DNA from 2 places in the Kitasatospora sp. NPDC058218 genome. Region 2 is predicted to be linked to the other one. Evidence: riboswitches for the same ligand, from Rfam matches in the RefSeq annotation. Region 2 holds a riboswitch; the other holds the start of a gene.
The links. Region 2 has a riboswitch for ZMP and ZTP ahead of ACFVYI_RS38625 (bifunctional 5,10-methylenetetrahydrofolate dehydrogenase/5,10-methenyltetrahydrofolate cyclohydrolase). Riboswitches for the same ligand answer to the same signal wherever they lie in the genome.

Region 1: linked by a shared signal. The riboswitch ahead of ACFVYI_RS14590 (glycine hydroxymethyltransferase) and the one ahead of ACFVYI_RS38625 (bifunctional 5,10-methylenetetrahydrofolate dehydrogenase/5,10-methenyltetrahydrofolate cyclohydrolase) in region 2 are both predicted to bind ZMP and ZTP.

What each region holds. Positions count from the first base shown of each region.
Region 1 covers NZ_JBHVWC010000019.1:83,259-93,018, reverse strand. Annotated here, with positions in the region: gene ACFVYI_RS14620 (aspartate aminotransferase family protein) at 1-716, shown strand, start outside; gene ACFVYI_RS14615 (hypothetical protein) at 795-1,319, opposite strand; gene ACFVYI_RS14610 (dipeptide ABC transporter ATP-binding protein) at 1,407-3,068, opposite strand; gene ACFVYI_RS14605 (ABC transporter permease) at 3,088-4,080, opposite strand; gene ACFVYI_RS14600 (ABC transporter substrate-binding protein) at 4,206-5,957, opposite strand; gene ACFVYI_RS14595 (ABC transporter permease) at 6,101-7,126, opposite strand; ZMP/ZTP riboswitch at 7,423-7,519, shown strand; gene ACFVYI_RS14590 (glycine hydroxymethyltransferase) at 7,549-9,030, shown strand; gene ACFVYI_RS14585 (aldehyde dehydrogenase family protein) at 9,096-9,760, opposite strand, start outside.
Region 2 covers NZ_JBHVWC010000090.1:23,429-33,188, forward strand. Annotated here, with positions in the region: gene ACFVYI_RS38590 (condensation domain-containing protein) at 1-754, opposite strand, end outside; gene ACFVYI_RS38595 (NAD-dependent epimerase/dehydratase family protein) at 829-1,758, opposite strand; gene ACFVYI_RS38600 (hypothetical protein) at 1,755-2,984, opposite strand; gene ACFVYI_RS38605 (aminotransferase class I/II-fold pyridoxal phosphate-dependent enzyme) at 2,984-4,246, opposite strand; partial or broken gene ACFVYI_RS38610 (deaminase) at 4,622-4,699, opposite strand; partial or broken gene ACFVYI_RS38615 (MerR family DNA-binding transcriptional regulator) at 4,702-4,821, opposite strand; gene ACFVYI_RS38620 (purple acid phosphatase family protein) at 4,989-6,575, opposite strand; gene ACFVYI_RS38625 (bifunctional 5,10-methylenetetrahydrofolate dehydrogenase/5,10-methenyltetrahydrofolate cyclohydrolase) at 6,827-7,660, opposite strand; ZMP/ZTP riboswitch at 7,709-7,794, opposite strand; gene gap (type I glyceraldehyde-3-phosphate dehydrogenase) at 8,003-9,001, opposite strand; gene ACFVYI_RS38635 (GlxA family transcriptional regulator) at 9,220-9,760, opposite strand, start outside.

The DNA.
Region 1 (9,760 bases), on a different contig from region 2:
TGCTGGACGCGCACCAGCGCGAGATCGCGGCGGTGATCTGCGAGCCGATCGTCGCCAACAACGCCTGCACCATGCCGGCTCCGGGCTTCCTGGAGGTGCTGCGCGAGGAGTGCACCAGGCGGGGTCTCCTCCTGATCTTCGACGAGGTGTGTACGGGCTTCCGTACCGGCCCGGGCGGTGCGCAGGCCCTGTTCGGCGTCGTTCCCGACCTGGCGGTCTACTCCAAGGCGCTCGGCGGCGGACTGCCCATCGCGGCCTTCGCCGGCCGGGCCGACGTCATGGGCGAGGTGGCCGCCAACCGGGTGAAGCACGGCGGGACGTACAACGGCTCGCCGCTCTGCGCCACCGCCGCCCTGGTGACGCTCACCCGGCTCGCGGACCCGGCGGTCACCGACCGGATCGACGCGGCCGGCCGGCGCATCATGACCGCCGTCCGCAGGGCCGCCCACGACCACGGCGTCCCGTGCGCGGTGCAGGGCGTCGGTGCGATGTTCCAGGTGGTGTTCTCCGCCGACGGCGCGCCGACCAGGCAGTACCGGGACACCCTCGCGCTGGACCAGGGGCGCTACGACGCCTTCCGGTACGCCCTGGTGACACGCGGCATCCACGTCAACGCGTACGGGCTGGCCTGCTGGTTCGTGTCGGCGGCGGTGACCGAGGACGACATCGGCGCGACCTGTGCGGCGATCGACGAGGCGTTCGCGACGATCCGCTGAGGCCGACGCCCCGCTCGGCCGCCGGGGGCGGCACCGTCCAGGACGCCGCCCCCGGCAGTGCCGCCGCCGCGCGGTGGCTCAGCCCGCCGTCCCGATCGCCGCCTGGCCGAGCCGCTCCGCCAGTTCGCCGAAGGCGGCGCCCAGCTCCTCGTCCGCGACCCCGCCGGCGTAGGCCTGGAAGGCGAGCGCCGCCTGGGCCTGTACAGCCGGGGTGGCGTAGCCGGGGTCGATCGGGTACGGCTCGCCGGGCGGCCAGGGGAAGGGCCAGTGCCGGGGCCACGGGATGCGCCGGTCCGGTGGGGTCGGGCACCAGTCGTCCCCGACCTCGGTGAGGATGGTGCGCGGGTCCCCGCCGGACAGGCGTGCGGTGATGGCCGCGTTGGCCACCGCGTTGACCGTTCCGGCGACGGCCAGGCGCAGTTCGGTCGCGCCGGGCGGGATCGGCTGCGGGTTGAGCCCGGCCTCTCCACTGCCGTGCGCCGCCAGGTGGAGGTGGCGGGTGGGCCCGAGGACGGGCAGGTGCGGGCGGATGCCGTCCAGGGCCTCGGGGTGGAGCCGGCCCAACAGTTGGAGCAGTGTGGCGGCCTGGCTGACGAGGGTCATCGGGAACCCCTTTTCCGGGGTGGTGGGAGTCGCTGCCGGTAGCCGATCGTATGCGGAGCGGGGCGGCGTGCGGGTGGCGACACACCCTCAGTGCGCGGCGGCCAGCAACTCCCTGGTGTAGTCGGTGTGCGGGGCGGTGAACAGCCGGTCGCGGTCGGCGGACTCGACCAGCCGGCCGCCGTGCATCACCGCGACGCGGTCGCAGAAGTGCCGCACCACGGCGAGGTCGTGCGAGACGAACAGGAAGGCGACGCCCAGGCGTTCGCGCAGCTCCATCAGCAGGTTGAGCACCTGGGCCCGGACCGAGACGTCCAGGGCGGAGACCGGTTCGTCGGCGATGATCAGCCGGGGTTCGGGGGCGAGCGCCCGGGCGATGCCGATCCGCTGGCGCTGGCCGCCGGAGAACTCGTGCGGGTAGCGGTCCAGGTGCGCGGCCGGCAGGCCGACCTGCTCCAGCAACTCGGCGGAGCGCTCGCGCCGTTCGGCCGGGCCGAGGGAGGTGTGCAGGCGCAGCGGCGTGTCGAGGGTCTGGGCGACGGTGCGGCGCGGATTGAGCGAGGCGTACGGATCCTGGAAGACCAGCTGGATCTCGCGGCTGAGCCGGCGGCGCAGTGCCCGGTCGGGGGTGGTGGCGTCGACGCCGTCGTAGCGCACCCGGCCGGCGCTCACGGGTTGCAGGCCGGCCAGCACCCGGGAGGTGGTGGACTTGCCGGAGCCGGACTCGCCGACCAGGCCCAGGGTCTCGCCGGGGGCGATCCGCAGGCTCAGCCCCTCCACCGCGCGGACGGGCTCGCCGCGCCGGCCGGTGAGGCCGCGCCGCCCGGGGAAGCGGACGGCGAGGTCCTCGACCTCGACCAGCCAGCGGTCGGGGGCGGCGCTCACCCGTTCCGCGAAGGAGAAGGACGGCGACGGGTCGTCGACGGTCGCCAGCGGTGTGCCCGGCACGGTCTCCCGGGTGAGCGCCGCCCCCACCAGGGCCCGGGTGTAGGGCTGTTGCGGCGCGGCCAGCAGCTCGGCGGTCGGCGCCGACTCCACCTGTTCGCCGTCGCGCAGCACCAGCGTCCGGTCGGTCGTCCCGGCCACCACGCCGAGGTCGTGGCTGACCAGCAGCACCGCCGTGCCGTGCTCGCGCTGCAACTCGCCCAGCAGGTCGAGGACCTGCCGCTGGACGCGGGCGTCCAGCGCGGTGGTCGGCTCGTCGGCGATCAGCACGTCGGGGTCGTTCATCAGCGCCATGGCGATCATCACCCGCTGGCGCATGCCGCCCGAGAAGAGGTGCGGATGGTCGCGGACCCGGGCGGCCGGGATGCCGACCCGGTCCAGCATGGCGGCGGCCCGCCGCCGGGCCTCGGCACGGCCGGCGCCGGGGTGGTGCAGCCGGTACATCTCGGCCAACTGCGCGCCCACGCCGTGGAACGGGCTGAGCGAGGTGAGCGCGTCCTGGAAGACCAGGGCGATTCGGCCGCCGCGCACCTGGCGCAGCACCTCCTCGTCCGCGCCGACCAGCTCCTGGCCGCCAAGCCGGATCGAGCCGGTGACGGTGGTGGTGCGCGGGTCGTGCAGGCCGAGCACGGCGAGGCCGGTCGCGGACTTGCCGGAGCCGGACTCGCCGACCAGGCCGAGGACTTCGCCCCGGGCGAGGTCGAAGGAGAGGCCGCGGACGGCCCGGACGGGCGCGCCGCCGCGCGGGTCGGCGAAGGACACCGACAGGTCGCGGACGCTCAGCACCGCTTCGGTGGAGGGGGTCATCGGAACACTCCAGAGGGGGTCAGCTGAGGCGGATGCGCGGATCGAGCCAGGCCACCGCGAGGTCGGCCAGGGCGACGAACAGCACCACGAAGCAGGCGGCGAGCAGCACGGCGCCGACCACGGCCGGCAGGTCCTGCCCGGAGACGGCCTCGGCGGCGAAGGTGCCGACGCCGTTCAGCCCGAACACGGTCTCGGTGATCACCGCGCCGCCGAGCAGCGCGCCGGCCTCCAGCCCGAGCAGCTGCACGAGCGGGCCGGCGGCGCCGCGCGAGGTGTACTTGAGGTGGGTGCGCAGCCGGCCGAGGCCCTTGCCGCGCGCGGTGCGGACGTACTCCTCGTTCATCGTCTCCAGCAGCTGGGAGCGCGAGAGCCGGGCGAAGACGGCCGAGTTGACGAAGCCGAGGACCAGCCAGGGCAGCAGCATCCCGCCCGCCCAGGCGGCCGGGTCCTCGGTCGGCGGCGTGTAGGAGGGCAACGGCAGCAGGCCGGTCGAGTAGACCAGTGCCCACTGGGCGACGTACCCGAGGAAGTAGATCTGCACGCTGGCACCGACCAGGGTGAAGCCGGATAGCAGCCGGTCCGTCCTGGTCCCGTGGCGCAGGGCGGAGACGAATCCGGTGCCGAGGCCGAGCAGCACCAGGACGGCGAGCGCGCCGGCGGTGAGCGAGAAGGTCACCGGCAGGTGGTCGACCAGGGCCTCGGTGACGGGCTGGTGGAGCCGGTAGGAGTAGCCGAGGCAGGGCGCCTCGCAGTGGATGACCGAGCCGTCGACGTCGGCGATGTCCCGCCCGGCGACGACCCCGGCGAGGTAGTCGGTGTACTGGGTGAGCAGCGGCTGGTCCAGGCCCATGCTCTGGCGGACGGACGCGACCTGGCCGGAGTCGCAGCGCGGGCCGCAGGCCGCGCGGGCCGGGTCGGCGGGGGCGGCGTAGAAGAGGGCGAAGGCGGCGGCGGAGACCGCGACCAGGACGGCGAGGGCCTGGAGGGTCCGCCGCAGGGCGAAGGAGAGCATGGCCGGTCCGGGGTCGAGGAGGGGACGGGAGGAGGGAGGAGGGGAGGGCGAGCGGGAGGAGGGGCGGAAGGGGGGCCGGCGGCCCGGCCCGCCGCACGGGCCGAGCCACCGGGGGCGTCAGGACGTCAGGACTTGAGGTAGAGCCAGGCCAGGCTGACCGAGCCGTAGATCGGGTGGACGAACGCCCCGCCGACGTTGCTGCCGCGCAGCTGGTTCATGGTCGGGTAGGCGAAGGGCAGCACCGGCACGTCCTTCATCACGGTCTGCTCCAGCGCGTACAGCTCCTTGGCCTTGGCACGCGGCTCGCCGATCTGGTTGATCCGGTCGATCTCCTTGTCCACCTCGGCGTTGTGGTAGCGGGCGGAGTTGAGGTCGCTGTTGGCCCGGCCGTCGAAGGAGAACGGGACCAGCGTGGACGGGGTAGGCCAGTCGACCGAGCTGGTCTCCTCGAACAGGTCGTACGGGGAGTCGGCGCGGTGCGCCTCGTCCAGCAGCGCCTTGGCGTCGATCGGCTTCGGCACGATGGTGATCCCGGCCTTGGCGAAGCCCTCGACCAGCACCTGGGCGACCCGCTGCCCGTTCGGCGTGTTGGCGTACGCGTAGGTCAGGGCGGCCGGCGGCTGCTTGGCCTTGGCGAGCTCCTGCTTGGCGGCCTCCGGGTCGCCCTCCGGCTTGGCCGGGTACAGGTCGTACTTCTGCCAGTCGACCAGCGCGGGGGAGCTGAGCGTGGTGGCCAGCTCGCCGACCCGGGTGCCGCCCTGGACCTGGCGCGCCTGCTGGCGCGGGTAGGCGAGGTGCAGCGCCTTGCGGACCTGGACGTCCGGCACCCGCTCGTTGTTGATCACGAGCTGGGTGACGAAGGCGCCCTGCCGGCCGGAGACCACCAGCTCCTTGGCCTCGGGGTCGGTGTCGACGCTCTGGTAGAGCTCGGGGGAGAGCTGGGTGGCCACCGTGGTGGCGTCGGCGCCGCCGTCCCGGCCGGAGAGGATCTCCTGGTTGATGTTGAGCGCCTCCTTGCCGAAGGTGAAGACGAACTTCTCCGGGTACTGGTTGCGGATCGGGTCGGTCTCCGCCTTCCAGTGCGGGTTGCGCTCCAGCACCAGCCGGGTGTTCTGGACGTGCTCGGCGATCCGGTACGGGCCGCTGGAGAACGGCAGGCGGTCGTAGTCCGTGCCGGTGTCCTTGTCCTTGCGCACCGGGGAGGAGGAGGACTGCGCGGCCATGTACGGCACGTCGGCCTGCGGCTGCGGGAAGTGCAGGACGAGGGTGCGGTCGTCCGGGGTCTCGATCGCGGCGAGGTCGCCGTCCTGCGGGCCGCCGTACTTCTTGCGGGCGTCGTCGTAGCTGGCCTCGCCGGTGAGCCACTGCGGCCAGTACGGCGGGCCGACCTCGTAGCCCTTGCCGAAGGAGCGCTCGATGCCGTACTTGACCTGCTGCGAGGTGATCGGCTGGCCGTCCTCCCAGGCCACGCCCTCCTTCAGGCGGTACGTCCAGGTGCGGCCGCCGTCGGCGGAGGTCCCGGTGTCGGTGGCGAGGTCGCCGACCAGCTTGGCCTTGCCGTCCACCACCTGGTACTGGGTCAGCTGGCGGCCCCAGAGCAGCGAGGTGTTGTACGCGGCGCCCGCGTAGACCTTCTGCGGGTCGAGGTGGCGGAAGTCGGTGGTGTTGTAGACGTTCACGGTGCCGCCCGGGCGGGCGCCGGGGACGGCGGGGGCCGGGCCGGCGCTCTCCTTCTCGGTGCCGAGCGCGGCGGTCAGCGGCGAGGATTCCTTGGCGGCGCCGGCGCCGGCGCCGGAGGTGGAGCCCGCGCCGGCCGAGCAGGAGGTCGCCAGCACCGCGGTGGCGATGACGGCGAGGGACGGTTTGATCCAGCGCATGGCGAATCTCTCCTTGCCCCGGGGGCGGGGCGGCTAGGTGAAAGGGAGGAGGGGAAGCGGTTCCGGGAGGAGGGCCGCTCCTCGGCGGAGGGGCCCTCCCGAGGGGGAGGGCGGGGCCGGTCCGAACGAGCGGACGGCGGTGCTCAGCGGGCGGCGCGCGGGTCGAGTGCGTCCCGTACGGCGTCTCCGAGCAGGTTGAAGGCGAGCACGAAGAGCAGCAGCGCCACGCCGGGGAAGAACATGTACGTCGGGTCGGCCTGGAAGACCTCGGAGCCCCGGGCGATCATCCGGCCCCAGTCCGGGATCGGCTCGTTGATGCCGACGCCGAGGAAGGAGAGCACCGCCTCGGAGGCGACGAAGGTCGGCACCGCCATCGTCGCGTGCACCAGGAGCTGCGCCCGGACATTCGGCAGGAGTTCACGGAACACGATATGGAATCCGCTCGCGCCGAGGGCCCGGGCGGACTGCACGAAATCCCTTTCCCGGAGTGACCGCACGGAAGCCCGGAGGGAAAGCGCGAGTGGAATCCAGCCGAACGCGGAGAACACCAGGATCAGGACCAGGAACTGCATCCACTCGGGCTCGGCGGTGTCGGGATCGACCAGCCGGGACTGGATGACGGGGCTGAGCGCGAGCAGCAGGAGCAGCGTCGGAAAGGCCAGCAGCACATTGGAGAGGAAACCGAAGAGCCGGTCGGTGATCCCGCCGAGGTAGCCCACCGCGACTCCGGCCAGCACCCCGAGCGTGGTGGTGACGGCGGCCGAGGCGAAGGCGATCAGCAGCGAGGTGCGGATCCCGTAGAGCAGCTGGGTGAGGACGTCGCGGCCGAGCCCGGGCTCCAGGCCGAACCAGAAGTCGCCCGAGATCCCGCCGTTCGGTGCCATCGGCAGCCCGCCGTCGCTGAGCAGGCCGGGCGTGTTCTGGCCGTAGTGCTCGACCGGGTTCCTGCCGTACAGGGCGGCGATCAGCGGGGCGGCGAGCGCGAGCAGCAGGAAGAGCAGGACGACCACGAGGGCGGTGGCGCCGACCCGGTCGCGCAGGATCCGGCGCAGCGGGCCCCGCGGGGCCGCCGCGGTGGCCGGCGGCCGTCCGGCGGGGGCCTCCTCGGGGGGTGCCTGGCCGGCGGTGTCGGCTCCGGAGGGCTCTGTGACTGTCTCGACCGCTGCCATGAGAGGCGTACTCCCCGAATTCTCCGCCGCCCCGTGGGTGAGGGTGCGCTGGTGTGCATTTCCGGACCGGCCCCGCGGGGGTTTCCCGGTGGCCTGCCGAACGCCATCAGATCGGACACGGCCGGACTTCCGCAAATCATTCCCGGCAGAGTTCGGGTGCAATGTTTCGGGGATTGTGACGGCTTCATTCCGTTGCAATACTGCCGTTGCAGAAGAACGGGCATAGCGGGGCAAAAGCTCCGGTCCGTCCCGCATTCTGAGACCTCCGCCACATCCGCCGGCGCATTGGTACGATCCCGGTGAGTCGCGACTGGCGCGCACGGATGGAATCGACCATCGGGAAGCGGCTCCGTGCACCCGCACGCCATGTTGCCGAGCGCCTGGGCCGTCCGTACTCGTCCATCCGTCACGAGGAGACCGCCTTGGCCACCCCTGCGACCCCCGCCACCCCCGCCGCGCCGCACACCGCCGCCGGCGCCACCGCCAACACCGCCTTCCGCAGCGCCCTCGACGTCGTCCGCGAGGTGGAGCCGCGGATCGCCGCCGCCATCGGGCAGGAGATCGAGGACCAGCGCGCCTCGCTCAAGCTCATCGCCAGCGAGAACTACGCCTCCCCGGCCGTCCTGCTCGCGATGGGCAACTGGCTCAGCGACAAGTACGCCGAGGGCACCGCCGGCCGCCGCTTCTACGCCGGCTGCCGCAACGTCGACACCGTCGAGACGATCGCCGCCGAGCACGCCCGCGCGCTCTTCGGCGCCGACCACGCCTACGTCCAGCCGCACTCCGGCATCGACGCCAACCTGACCGCCTTCTGGGCCGTCCTCTCCCAGCGCGTCGAGAGCCCCGCCCTGAAGCGCGCCGAGGTCCGCAACGTCAACGACCTCACCGAGCAGGACTGGTCCGAGCTGCGCCGCGAGCTCGGCAACCAGCGGATGCTCGGCATGTCCCTGGACACCGGCGGCCACCTCACCCACGGCTTCCGGCCGAACATCTCCGGCAAGATGTTCGAGCAGCGCAGCTACGGCACCGACCCGGTCACCGGACTGATCGACTACGACGCGCTGCGTGCCACCGCCCGCGAGTTCCGCCCGCTGATCCTGGTGGCCGGCTACTCCGCGTACCCGCGGCTGGTCAACTTCCGTACGATGCGCGAGATCGCGGACGAGGTCGGCGCGACCCTGATGGTCGACATGGCGCACTTCGCCGGCCTGGTCGCGGGCAAGGTGCTCACGGGCGACCACGACCCCGTCCCGCACGCCCACATCGTCACCACCACCACCCACAAGTCACTGCGCGGCCCGCGCGGTGGCATGGTGCTCTGCACCGCCGAGCTGGCCGAACACGTCGACCGCGGTTGCCCGCTGGTGCTCGGCGGCCCGCTCTCGCACGTGATGGCCGCCAAGGCGGTCGCCTTCGCCGAGGCCCGCCGCCCCGAGTTCCGGACGTACGCCCGGAGCGTGGTCGACAACGCGCAGGCGCTCGCCGAGGGCCTGCTGCGCCGCGGCGGCACGCTCGTCACCGGCGGCACGGACAACCACCTGGTGCTCGCGGACGTCTCCGGCTACGGGCTCACCGGCCGTCAGGCCGAGGCGGCGCTGCTGGACTCCGGCATCGTCACCAACCGCAACGCCGTCCCGCGGGACCCGAACGGCGCCTGGTACACCTCCGGCGTCCGGCTCGGCACCCCCGCGCTGACCACTCGGGGCCTGGGCGTCGCCGAGATGGACGAGATCGCGGCCCTGATCGACACCGTCCTGCGCGGCACCGCCCCCGTCACCACCGCGGCCGGAGCCCCCTCCAAGGCCCAGTACCTCCTGGACGACACCCTGCGCGAGGGCGTCGCCAATCGCGCCGCCGACCTGCTCGCGGGCTTCCCCCTCTACCCGGGCGTCGAGCTGGTCTGACGCCTGCGCGATCGATGCCCGAGGGGGCCCGGCACCGCCGGGCCCCCGACGTCCTCCGTGCCGCCTCAGTACTGCAGCGACTTGTGCTGCAGGAACTCCGCCAGGCCGTGCCGGCCCAGTTCGCGGCCGAGGCCCGAGTTCTTGTAACCGCCGAACGGGGCCAGCGGGTTGAAGCGGCCGCCGTTGAGGTCGACCTGGCCGGTGTCGAGACGGCGGGCGAAGGCGGCGGCGGTGTCGGTGTCCGCCGCCCAGACGCCGCCGGCCAGGCCGTACTCGGTGCCGTTGGCCAGTTCGGCGGCGTGTTCCTCGTCGCGGTAGGCCAGGACGGCCAGCACCGGTCCGAAGACCTCCTCCTGAGCCACCGTCATGTCGTTGGTGACATCGGCGAGTACGGTCGGCCGGACGTAGAAGCCGGTGTCCAGGCCCGCCGGGGCGTCCGCGCCGCCGACGACCAGACGGGCGCCCTCGGCGAGCGCGCCGGTGATGTAGCCGCGCACCCGCTCCCGCTGCCGGGCGCTGACCACCGGCCCGATCCGGGTCCGCGGATCGGCCGGGTCGCCCGGGAGGTACTTGGCGGCGGCCTTCGCGGCGAGCGCCACCGCCTCCTCGTACTGGTCCTGGTGCACCAGTAACCTGGTCCAGGCGCTGCACGTCTGGCCGGAGTTGGCGAAGACGTTGGCGACGTTGACGTTGACCGCACGGGCCAGGTCGGCGCCGGGCAGCACCACGT
Region 2 (9,760 bases):
CGATGGGGAAGCTGGTCACGTAGAGCCCCAGCGTCTCGCCCGCAGGCACGGCCAGAATCCGCCGCAGGTCCGCGGCCACCGCGATACCGACGGGGGAGCGGTGGCCGAGGTCCGCGTGGGCCCGGGCGAAGGCGGCGCAGAGGAGGCCCTGGAGGGTGGCCCCCTCCGTGCGGCAGCGCATGAGCACCGACGAGGTCTCAGCTGCGTCCATAGACCAGGCCGCGTAGGCTAGTTGACCGCTCGGGCGTGGGGGACGGCCCGCTCCGTGCAGCATGCGGGCCACTCTGAGCAGGTCGAGCGGGTCAGCGCGGCGGCCGGGCAGGAGGTCGTCGACGGGCACGGCGACGACGGGAGGCGCGGGGGTGGCGGCACCGGTCGGGTCGGCGAGCGCTCGCAGGAGGTCGCGCAGGACGAAGGACACGGACAGGCCGTCGGCGACGAGATGGTGGTAGATCCCGACGAGGTCGAAGGAGCCGTCCGATTCGACGACGACGAAACGGGCCAGGGGCCCGGCGGCGGTGTCGAAGGGGCGTCTGAGTTCCTCCTCGACGATCGCGGTCCAGCTCTGAAGGTCACCGGCGCGGACGAACCGCAGCTCCGGGGCCGGCACTCCGTCCGTGGTGAACCACGCCCCCCAGGGGCCGGAGGCGGCGACGCGGACTGTGAGAAGCGGATGGCGGGCGCGGGTCGCGGCCAGTGCCTCGCGCAGCCGACCGGGGGTGGTCCGGCCCCGGATCCGGCCGGTGATAGCCACGTTGACGGGCAGTACCTCACCCACCGCCCAAAGGAGGCGCTCGGTGGGTGACAGACGTCGTGGCTTCAACTGATTCACCGGTAGGAGGCCAAAGTGGTGGCCAGCCCCTCCGGGAGAGCCACCGCCGGCACGAACGGCAGGCGGCCGACGGCGCTCGTCCAGGCGGGGTGCTGAAGCTCGGCGACCTTGTCCGGGTTGACGAGGGAGATGCCGGTCAGCCGGCCGGCGTGGCCGACAGCTACGGCCAGGAGTGTCGGAATGTGGATCACACGGGGCGGGCGGCAACCGAGTACGGCCGCCGTGACGGCACCGATGTGCTCCCAACGGTGCTCGACCCCGTCGCTGACGTGATAGACCGCGCCTGCTTCACCGCACTCGGCGGCGGTGAGCAGGGCCCGGCAGAGGTCGTCCACGTGGAGGAGCGAGTAGCGGCGCGGGCCCGGGCGACCCACGGCGGGGAGCACTCCGGCCCGGACCGCCTTCACCAGTCTCGGTCCGAACTCACGGTCGCCGGGGCCGTAGACGATGGGCGGGCGGACGACGACACCCGGGAGCCGGTCGGCGCTCGCGCGCAGTGCCAGCTCGCCGCCAAGCTTGCTGCGGCCGTACGCGGATACCGGTGTCGGTGGGTCCTGTTCGCGCCGCTGCCGTCCAGGGCCCGCGGCAGCGAGGGAGGAGCAGAGCACGAGGCGCGGCGGTTCCGCGAGGGCGGCGAGAACGGCACAGAGTCGGCCGGTGCCCTGGGCGTTGACCTCGGCGTAGCCGTCCGGGCTACGGGCCTTGGTGACTGCGGCGAGATGGATGACCCGGTTGACGCCCTCGGCAGCCGTGGCCAGACCCGCGCCGGTGGCGAGGTCGCCCTCGACCGTCCGGAGCCCGGGGAAGACTCCGGGGATCCTCCGCCCGCCCCGGACGAGGGCGGTCACCTCGTGCCCCAAACGGACGAGGTGGCGGACCAGGCACTGCCCGACGAAGCCGGTCGCACCAGTGACGAGGTACCTCATACGGTGTATCTCACGGGCTGTACCCCCTGCGGTGTACTTCGTCCGGTGCGCTCGTACAGGCGGTGGATGCGGAAGAGGATGCCGCCGGCGCCCTTGGCATGGCCGTTGCTGTGCCGGTTGTCCTCCAGGACCCAGGAGATCTCGGTCTCGGTGTGGCCGAGTCGGAACGAGGCCCGCTGGGTCTGCGCGAACATGGCGGCGGCGAGGCCACGGTTGCGATGCTCCCGCTTGATGCCGCAGGCCACGACGCGGGTCCGCTGGATCCTGCGGGTGGCGCGGGCGATGCGGACCAGTCCGATGGGCACGCCGTAGCTGGTGAGTCGTCCGCGGGCGGCCCGGAGTGCCTGGTTGGAATCGGGAAGGCAGAGGAGGAAGCCTGCGGGCTCACCGTGCACTTCGGCGATCTGCACCAGCTCGGGCCTCAGGATCGGCGTGACGCCCCGTACGAAGTGCGTGAATTCCCGGTCGGTCATCGGCGTGGCGGCGTAGTTCTGCGACCAGGCGTCGCTGTAGATGTCCCTGACGATGGCCATGTCGACATCGAGGCGGTCCGGGTCGAGCGCCCTGACGCGGACGCCCGGGGCGGCCAGAGCGCGTTGCGCGGCGCGGCGGAATCCGGCGGGAGGCTCGCCGTCGGCCGGCATCGGGACCCGCCAGGACAGCAGGTCCTGGGCCTTGGTGAAGCCGCAGTCCTCGAAGAGCCGTGGATAGTACGGGGGGTTGTGCGGCATGAGCATGGTGGGCGGGCAGTCGTAGCCGTCGACGAGCAGTCCGCACTCGTCGTTGACCGAGAAGCTCAACGGGCCGAGCATCCGGCTGAGTCCCCGCTCGCCCAGCCAGTCGGCCGCGGTGTCGAAGAGGGCAGCCGCCACCGCGGGCTCGTCCACGCACTCGAAGAGCCCGAACTGGCCGCAGTCGAGGTCGCCCCGCTCCTGGTGACGAGGATCGACGACGGCGGCGATCCGGCCCACGACCGTCTTGCCACGCCGGGCGAGGAACAACTGGACCGTGCCCACCTCGAAGAACGGGTTGCGCCCGGGATCGAGAAAAGCACGCCGCTCACGCTCCAACGGGGCAACCCACAGCGGATCATCGCGGTAGACGGCGTACGGCAGCCGGACGAAGGCGGTGGTGTCGGCGCGATCCCGTACGGGGGTGACCATGACGGGAGGACCGTCGGCGGAGTGGCCGACGGTGACAGCAGGGCCGGAAGCGCGGGCGGTCATCAGACGTGCACCGGCATCGAGTTCGGGTGCGAGCCCACAGCAGCGGCGCGACCCACTGCTACAACGGCGCCTCCGGCGGAAATCACCCCAAGGCGGCGGCCCGCGGCGGCGAAGGCGCCGAGGATGCGCGCCAGGTGTTCGTCGGTGTGCGTCGCCTGCACCGTCAGGCGGATCAGCGCCCGGCCCACCGGCACCGCGGGAGCAACCACCGCACTGGTGAACACGCCCTCGGCGAGGACCTCCTCCCACATCCGCGCGCACAGCCCGGCCTCGCCGATGTACACGGGGATGATCGGGGGGACCACCGCCCTGGTGGTCCCCGTGTCGAAGCCGAGCGCCCGCAGCCCGCTGTCCAGCCACCCGGCCAGATCGAGCACGCGGGTGCGGCGTTCCGGCTCCACCTCGACGATGTCCAGCGCAGCGAGCGCGGCCGCGACGGCGGCGGGCGTCATCGAGGCGCTGAAGAGCAGCGAGCGTGCGGTGTAGCGCAGATAGCCGATGATCTCGGCGGGACCCGCGAGGAAGCCGCCGATCGAACCGAAGCACTTCGAGAAGGTGCCGGTGTACAGGTCGACTGCGTCCGGCACGCCGAAGTGCTCCGCCACACCCCGCCCACGGACCCCCAGCAGTCCGATGTCGTGGGCACCGTCGACCACCAGCCTGGCCTCGTGGCGGCGGGCGAGCGCGGAGATCTCCGGCAACCGACACAGGTCCCCCTCCATCGAGAACAGCCCGTCGGTCACGATCACTTTGCCGGCAGCGGGATCGGCGGTCACAAGCTGCCGCTCCAGACGCGCCATGTCCGAGTGGCGGTACGGGCGCTTGCCCGCCCAGCCGAGCCGGATGGCGTCCATGAGGGAGGCGTGGTTGGCCATATCGCTGAAGACGAGGTCACCACGGCCGAACAGCGGGGCAAGCGCCAGGTTCGCCTGGAAGCCGGTCGTCGTGACGATCGCCGCCTCGCAGCCGAGGAAGGCGGCCAGCCGGGCCTCCAACTCCTCGTGCAACGGCAGCGTTCCGCAGAGCGCACGGCTTCCGGAGCAGGACGCGCCGTAACGCTCCGTCGCCCTGGCAGCGGCGCCCGTAACTCGTGAATCGCCCGACAGTCCGAGGTAGTCGTTGCACGCCGTCATAACCACGCGCTCGCCCCGGACCCGAGCCTCGCCATCCCTGGCCGACAGGGCTTGGTAGAAGGGTCTGAACCCGGTGTCCACGAATGACGGGGCAGATGACGAGAGGTGTTTGTCGAAGACATCCGCCATGAGGGCCCTGCTTTCACCTCGGGTGACACTCGCGATACAAAGCGTGAAATCTACTCGGGTGCCCACGCTTCGAGCCAGCCGGATGGCCCCCTGTCACCTGACTGGCGGGGCGCACGAGCCGCGCCGGACGACGGCGAGGAACGCGGGGATGGGCTACCGGAGAAGGCAGGGGACAAGACCGTGAGACGGATCGCCCTGATCGAGGTGTACTGGCAGCGCGTCCCGGTGCCCGGCGCGGACTTGCACGGCTGGCAGATCTGCTGGGACACCCACGCCGTCATCCCGCTCGACTCATAGGGCGCCAAGGCTCCCGGGGCCGGCCGCAGGGCAGCCCCGGGAGGCCGAACAGCTGCCCGGGGCTGTCCCGTGGACGGGTCACTTTCGCCAGACCAGGTGGTGCGTCACCCCGCTCGGGCTGGGCACGACGTCCAGGTGGAACCGGTCGAGCAGCTCGTGCCGCCGATGCTGGCCCGGTATCCGGCGGCGGTCCGCGCCGACGGCCGAACGAGCCTGATCTCGTCATAGTGGTGCAGCGTGCGGACGCTCACGCCGGCCAGCTCGGCCACGCGTCCCACGGTCCAGTGATCCTTCACGGCACCGACCGTGCAGCCTGACGCCACGTGAGGGTCAAGAGCATCACCCGAGGGGTGCGCCGGGGTCAGCCGGCGTCCCACGACCGGCGGAGGGGCCAGCTGCCGGGTCGGCCGGTACCCGGTCGGTGCCCGGGTGCCGGCTGCGCGCCTCAGGGCCGGCGGCCGCTGCCGCGGGCGCCCCGCGGGCGGGTGAGGGTGAAGCGGTCGACGGGGACCAGGTCGCCGTACGGGCCGCTGACGGAGTAGTAGGTGACGGCGATGGTGGTCCGGCCGCCGCGTCGGCCCGGATCGACCTCGAAGGCGGCGAAGCCGTACGGGTTGTCGGCGTCGCGGAAGGCCGACCAGGGCGCGTCCTCGGTCACGTACACCGGGGGCCGCTTGCCGGTGGCCGGGTCGGCGGCGCCGACGCCGGTGATGACGCGGGCCTTGGGGGGATCGAAGAAGAGCCCGTTGGAGGGCGCGGAGGTGCCACCGCCGCCGATCACCATGTGGACGGTGCCCCGGGTGGTGTCGATCGTCCCGGTGTCGGTGGCGACCGGGATCGGGGTGCGGGTGTCGGTCGGCTGCTGGCCGCGGATCGGGTGCGAGCGTTCGTAGTGGTGCTCGTGACCGCAGACCACCAGGTCGACGCCGTACTTGTCGAAGAGCGGTACCCAGGTCTCGCGGATGCCGAGATCGGCGCCGTTGAACCTGTCGGCGGTGGAGATGACCACCTGGTGCATGCAGACCACGATCCAGTCGATCTCGGGATCCGCGTCGGCGGCGGCCAACTCCCGCTCCAGCCAGCGCTGCTGGGCCCCGCCGGAATACCCGTGGACGTAGGAGTTGCCGCCGTCCTGGTAGACGACGTCGTCGTTGTTCAGGCTGATGACGCGGACCGCGCCGGCCGTGAACGCGTACCAGAGGCCGCGCAGTTCGTCGTCGCCGCCGGACGCGGGCAGGTCGAAGTAGGTCTGGTAGGCGCCGTAGCCGATCGGGCCGTTGCCGCGCTCGTTCTCGTGGTTGCCGGCGGCGGGCATCCAGGGGCGGTGGCGGGCGGAGCGGCTGTTGTTCTCGAACCAGTCGGACCAGGTGCGGACCCGGTCGGTGGCGAGGTTGGCGTAGCAGAGGTCCCCGTTGACGAGGTGGAACAGCGGGGCGACGCGCTCCACTCCGGCCGTGGTGTCACCGGCGGCGGGGCTGCCGAGGTTGTCGTTGACGAAGCCGGCCGCGGTCCGCTTGCCGAGGGTGGGAGTGCCCTGGTCGCCGAAGCTGGTGAAGGTGAAGGAGCCGGTCCGCCCGCGCGGTGCGGTACGGACGGTGCCGAGCTCCGGGGTGGCTCCGTCGTGGAGTGCGGCGTAGACGTAGTCGGTGTCGGCGGACAGGCCGGTCAGCCGGGCGTGGTGGACCTGGACCTCGGTGCCGGACGCGCCGTCGCGGTAGGTACTGGTCGAGGCCTGCTCGGTCCGGCCGAAGCCGCCGTGCGAAGTGCCGTACATGACGCGCGGGTTGGAGACCGAGGTGGTGGTGTGCCAGGAGACCACCACCTCACGCGAGGCGTCCGGGCCGAACTGCAGGTGGAGGCCGGCGACGCGCGGCGCACCGGATCGGTCCGGCCGCTGGAACAGCAGCGGGGAGGCGGCGGCGGGCGCGGCCGCGATGCCGGAGAGGGAGACGGCGCCGCCGAGACCGACACCGGTGGCGCCGGCCAGGAGCCCGCGCCTGCTGACGGGGGGTTGTCCACTGGAAGCGTTCATGACCGTCAGGCCTATCGCACGGAGGTGAACCGCACGGGGCCGGCCGCGTGAACTCCCCACCCACCACGCACGCGGGCGGTGCGTCAGGACGGCGGCGCGGGCGCGCGCGAGAACACCCGGTGCGGCGTCGCCGCGGGCACCGAAGCCATTGGGGCCCGGGATTCGGCACGTGAGGAACGCGCGGGTCGGAGCGCGCACCGGGCCCGGGTCCTCGTGACGGCGCGTGGTCCGCCGTCACGAGGACCCGTGGATCAGCTCAGGCCCAGCTGACGTGTCGCGGCGTCGACCGTCTGCGCGAGGAGGACGGCGATGGTCATGGGGCCGACACCGCCGGGCACGGGGGTGATCAGGCTCGCCCGGTGCCGGGCGGCCTCGAAGTCGACGTCCCCGACATTGCCCGGGTTGTAGCCCGCGTCGATGACCACGGCACCGGGCTTGATGTCCTCCCCGGAGATGAAGCGCGGCCGGCCGACCGCGGCGACCAGGACGTCGGCCTCGCGCACGATCGACGCCAGGTCGGTGGTGCGGGAATGGCAGTAGGTCACCGTGGCGTCCCGCCCGAGCAGCAGCATGCCCACGGGCTTGCCCAGGATGGCGCTGCGTCCCACCACGACGGCACGCCTGCCGGCGAGGTCGACGCCGTACTCGTCCAGCAGGCGCATGATCCCGCCCGGCGTGCAGGACACGAAGCCGGGGAGCCCGAACCCCATCGCCGCGAAGGAGTTCATGGTCACCCCGTCCACATCCTTCGCCGGGGCGATCGCCTCGAAGGCGGCACGCTCGTCGATGTGCGGTCCCACCGGGTGTTGCAGCAGGATGCCGTGCACCTGCGGGTCCTCGGAGAGAGCACCGACGGTCTCCACCAGGCCGCTGGTGCTCACCGAGGCCGGCAGGGCCACATGCCGTGACAGGATGCCGGCCTTCTCGCAGCGGGCCTGCTTCATCCGGACGTAGGTCACCGACGCCGGGTCCGCTCCGACCAGCACGGTCGCCAGGCAGGGGGAGATCCCCGTGCGCCGGCGAATGTCCGCGGCGGCCGCCGCGCTGGATTCGGTGATCCGGCGGGCGAGGTCGGTGCCGTCCATCAGCCGGGCCGTTCGTGTCTCAACCACGTGTCACTCCTGGGCTTCACGGTGAGGCGCCCAGGCGCGCGGCATCGACGAGATGTCGGACCGCTCCCCGGTGGTTCTCCACCTCAGCGCCAGTCACGGCCCGCCCCCACCCTAGTCGACGGGGCTGGAGGCGGGCACTGCCGAAGCGGCGACGAAACGGTCGACGCCCGCCGACGCCCGGTGCGGGGGCCTGGCCGGGTGCCCGACCGCCCCGCTGCCGCCCGGAGTGCCGGGCGGCAGCGGGGCGGTGGCCCGCCGACTCCCCCCGACTCCGGCAGGGCGGCGCGGCCCCGAACGGGACGAGAGTTCGCCGGGTCAGTTCTGCGCGAGGAGTTCGAGGGTGTCGATGACGCGGTTGGAGAAGCCCCACTCGTTGTCGTACCAGGCGACGACCTTGACGTGCTTGCCGTCCACGCGGGTGAGGGCGGCGTCGAAGATCGAGGACGCCGGCTCGCCGGTGATGTCGCCGGAGACCAGCGGCTCGTCGGAGTAGTCGAGGATGCCCTTCAGCCGGCCGTCGGCGGCGTCGCGGTAGGCGGCGAGGATCTCCTCGCGCGTGACCTCGCGGGCCACCGTGGTGTTCAGCTCGACGAGCGAGCCGACCGGGACCGGTACGCGGATCGAGTCGCCGGACAGCTTGCCGTCGAGGTTCGGGAGGACCAGGCCGATGGCCTTGGCGGCGCCGGTGGTGGTGGGCACGATGTTCACACCGGCGGCGCGGGCGCGGCGCAGGTCGCGGTGCGGGCCGTCCTGGAGGTTCTGCTCCTGGGTGTAGGCGTGCACCGTGGTCATGAAGCCGTGCTCGATGCCGGCCAGTTCGTCGAGCACCGACGCCAGCGGGGCCAGCGCGTTGGTCGTGCACGAGGCGTTCGAGACGATGACGTGCGCGGCCGGGTCGTAGGCGTCGGTGTTCACCCCGAACGCGAGCGTGACGTCGGCGCCGTCGGAGGGGGCGCTCACCAGGACCCGCCGGGCACCCGCGTCGATGTGCGCGCGGGCGGCCTCGGCCGAGGTGAAGCGGCCGGTGGACTCGAGCACGAGGTCGACACCGAGTTCCGCCCACGGCAGGGCGGCGGGGTCGCGCTCGGCGAGGACCTTGATGCGGCGGCCGTCGACCACCAGGTCGGTTCCGTCGACCGAGACCGGGCGGTTGAGGCGCCCGAGCGAGCTGTCGAACTTGAGTAGGTGGGCAAGGGAATCGGGCGCGGTGAGGTCGTTGATGGCGACCACTTCGAGGTCGCTGCCGCGTTCGAGCAGGGCACGCAGGCTGTTGCGTCCGATACGACCGAAACCGTTGATGGCGATGCGGGTCATTGGGGTCTTCCCTTCCGTTCGTTTCGCTCTCCATGCTCGGCGTTCGAACGAACCCCGGACAGGGGCTGGATCGACAGGGTGCGCAAGGATCTCGCCATACCTGTCGCCACCGACCGCAAGGATCTCGCCAGTGCGGATCCCGCCGGCCTCCGTGGCCCGCGAGGGACCGGAGGATCGGCCGGTGGGGGGATCAGCGGGCGGGGGATCAGGACAGGTGATCAGGAGGCGGGGGCCGCGAAGGTGTGGCGGTACTCCGTGGGGGAGGTCCCGAGAATCCGCTGGAAGTGCAGCCGCAGATTCGCCCCGGAGCCGAGCCCCACCCGGTCCGCGATCTGCTCCACCCCCAGATCGGTCCGCTCCAGCAACTCGCGCGCCAGGTCCACCCGGGCCCGCAGCACCCACTGCATCGGCGTGTAGCCGGTGTCCTCCACGAACCGCCGCGAGAACGTACGGGCCGACACCCGCGCGACACCCGCGAGGGCCTCCAGGGTCAGCGGCTCGGCGAGGTGCGCCAGGGCCCACTCGCGGGTGCCGGCGAACAGGTCGCCGAGCGGTTCCGGCACGCTCCGGGGGACGTACTGGGCCTGCCCGCCACTGCGGTACGGCGCGGCCACCAGCCGCCGCGCCACGTGGTTGGAGAGCCCGACCCCGTGGTCACGCCGCACCAGGTGCAGGCAGAGGTCGATGCCCGAGGCCGCGCCCGCCGAGGTGAGCATGTCGCCCTCGTCCACGAACAGCACGTTCTCGTCCACCGACACC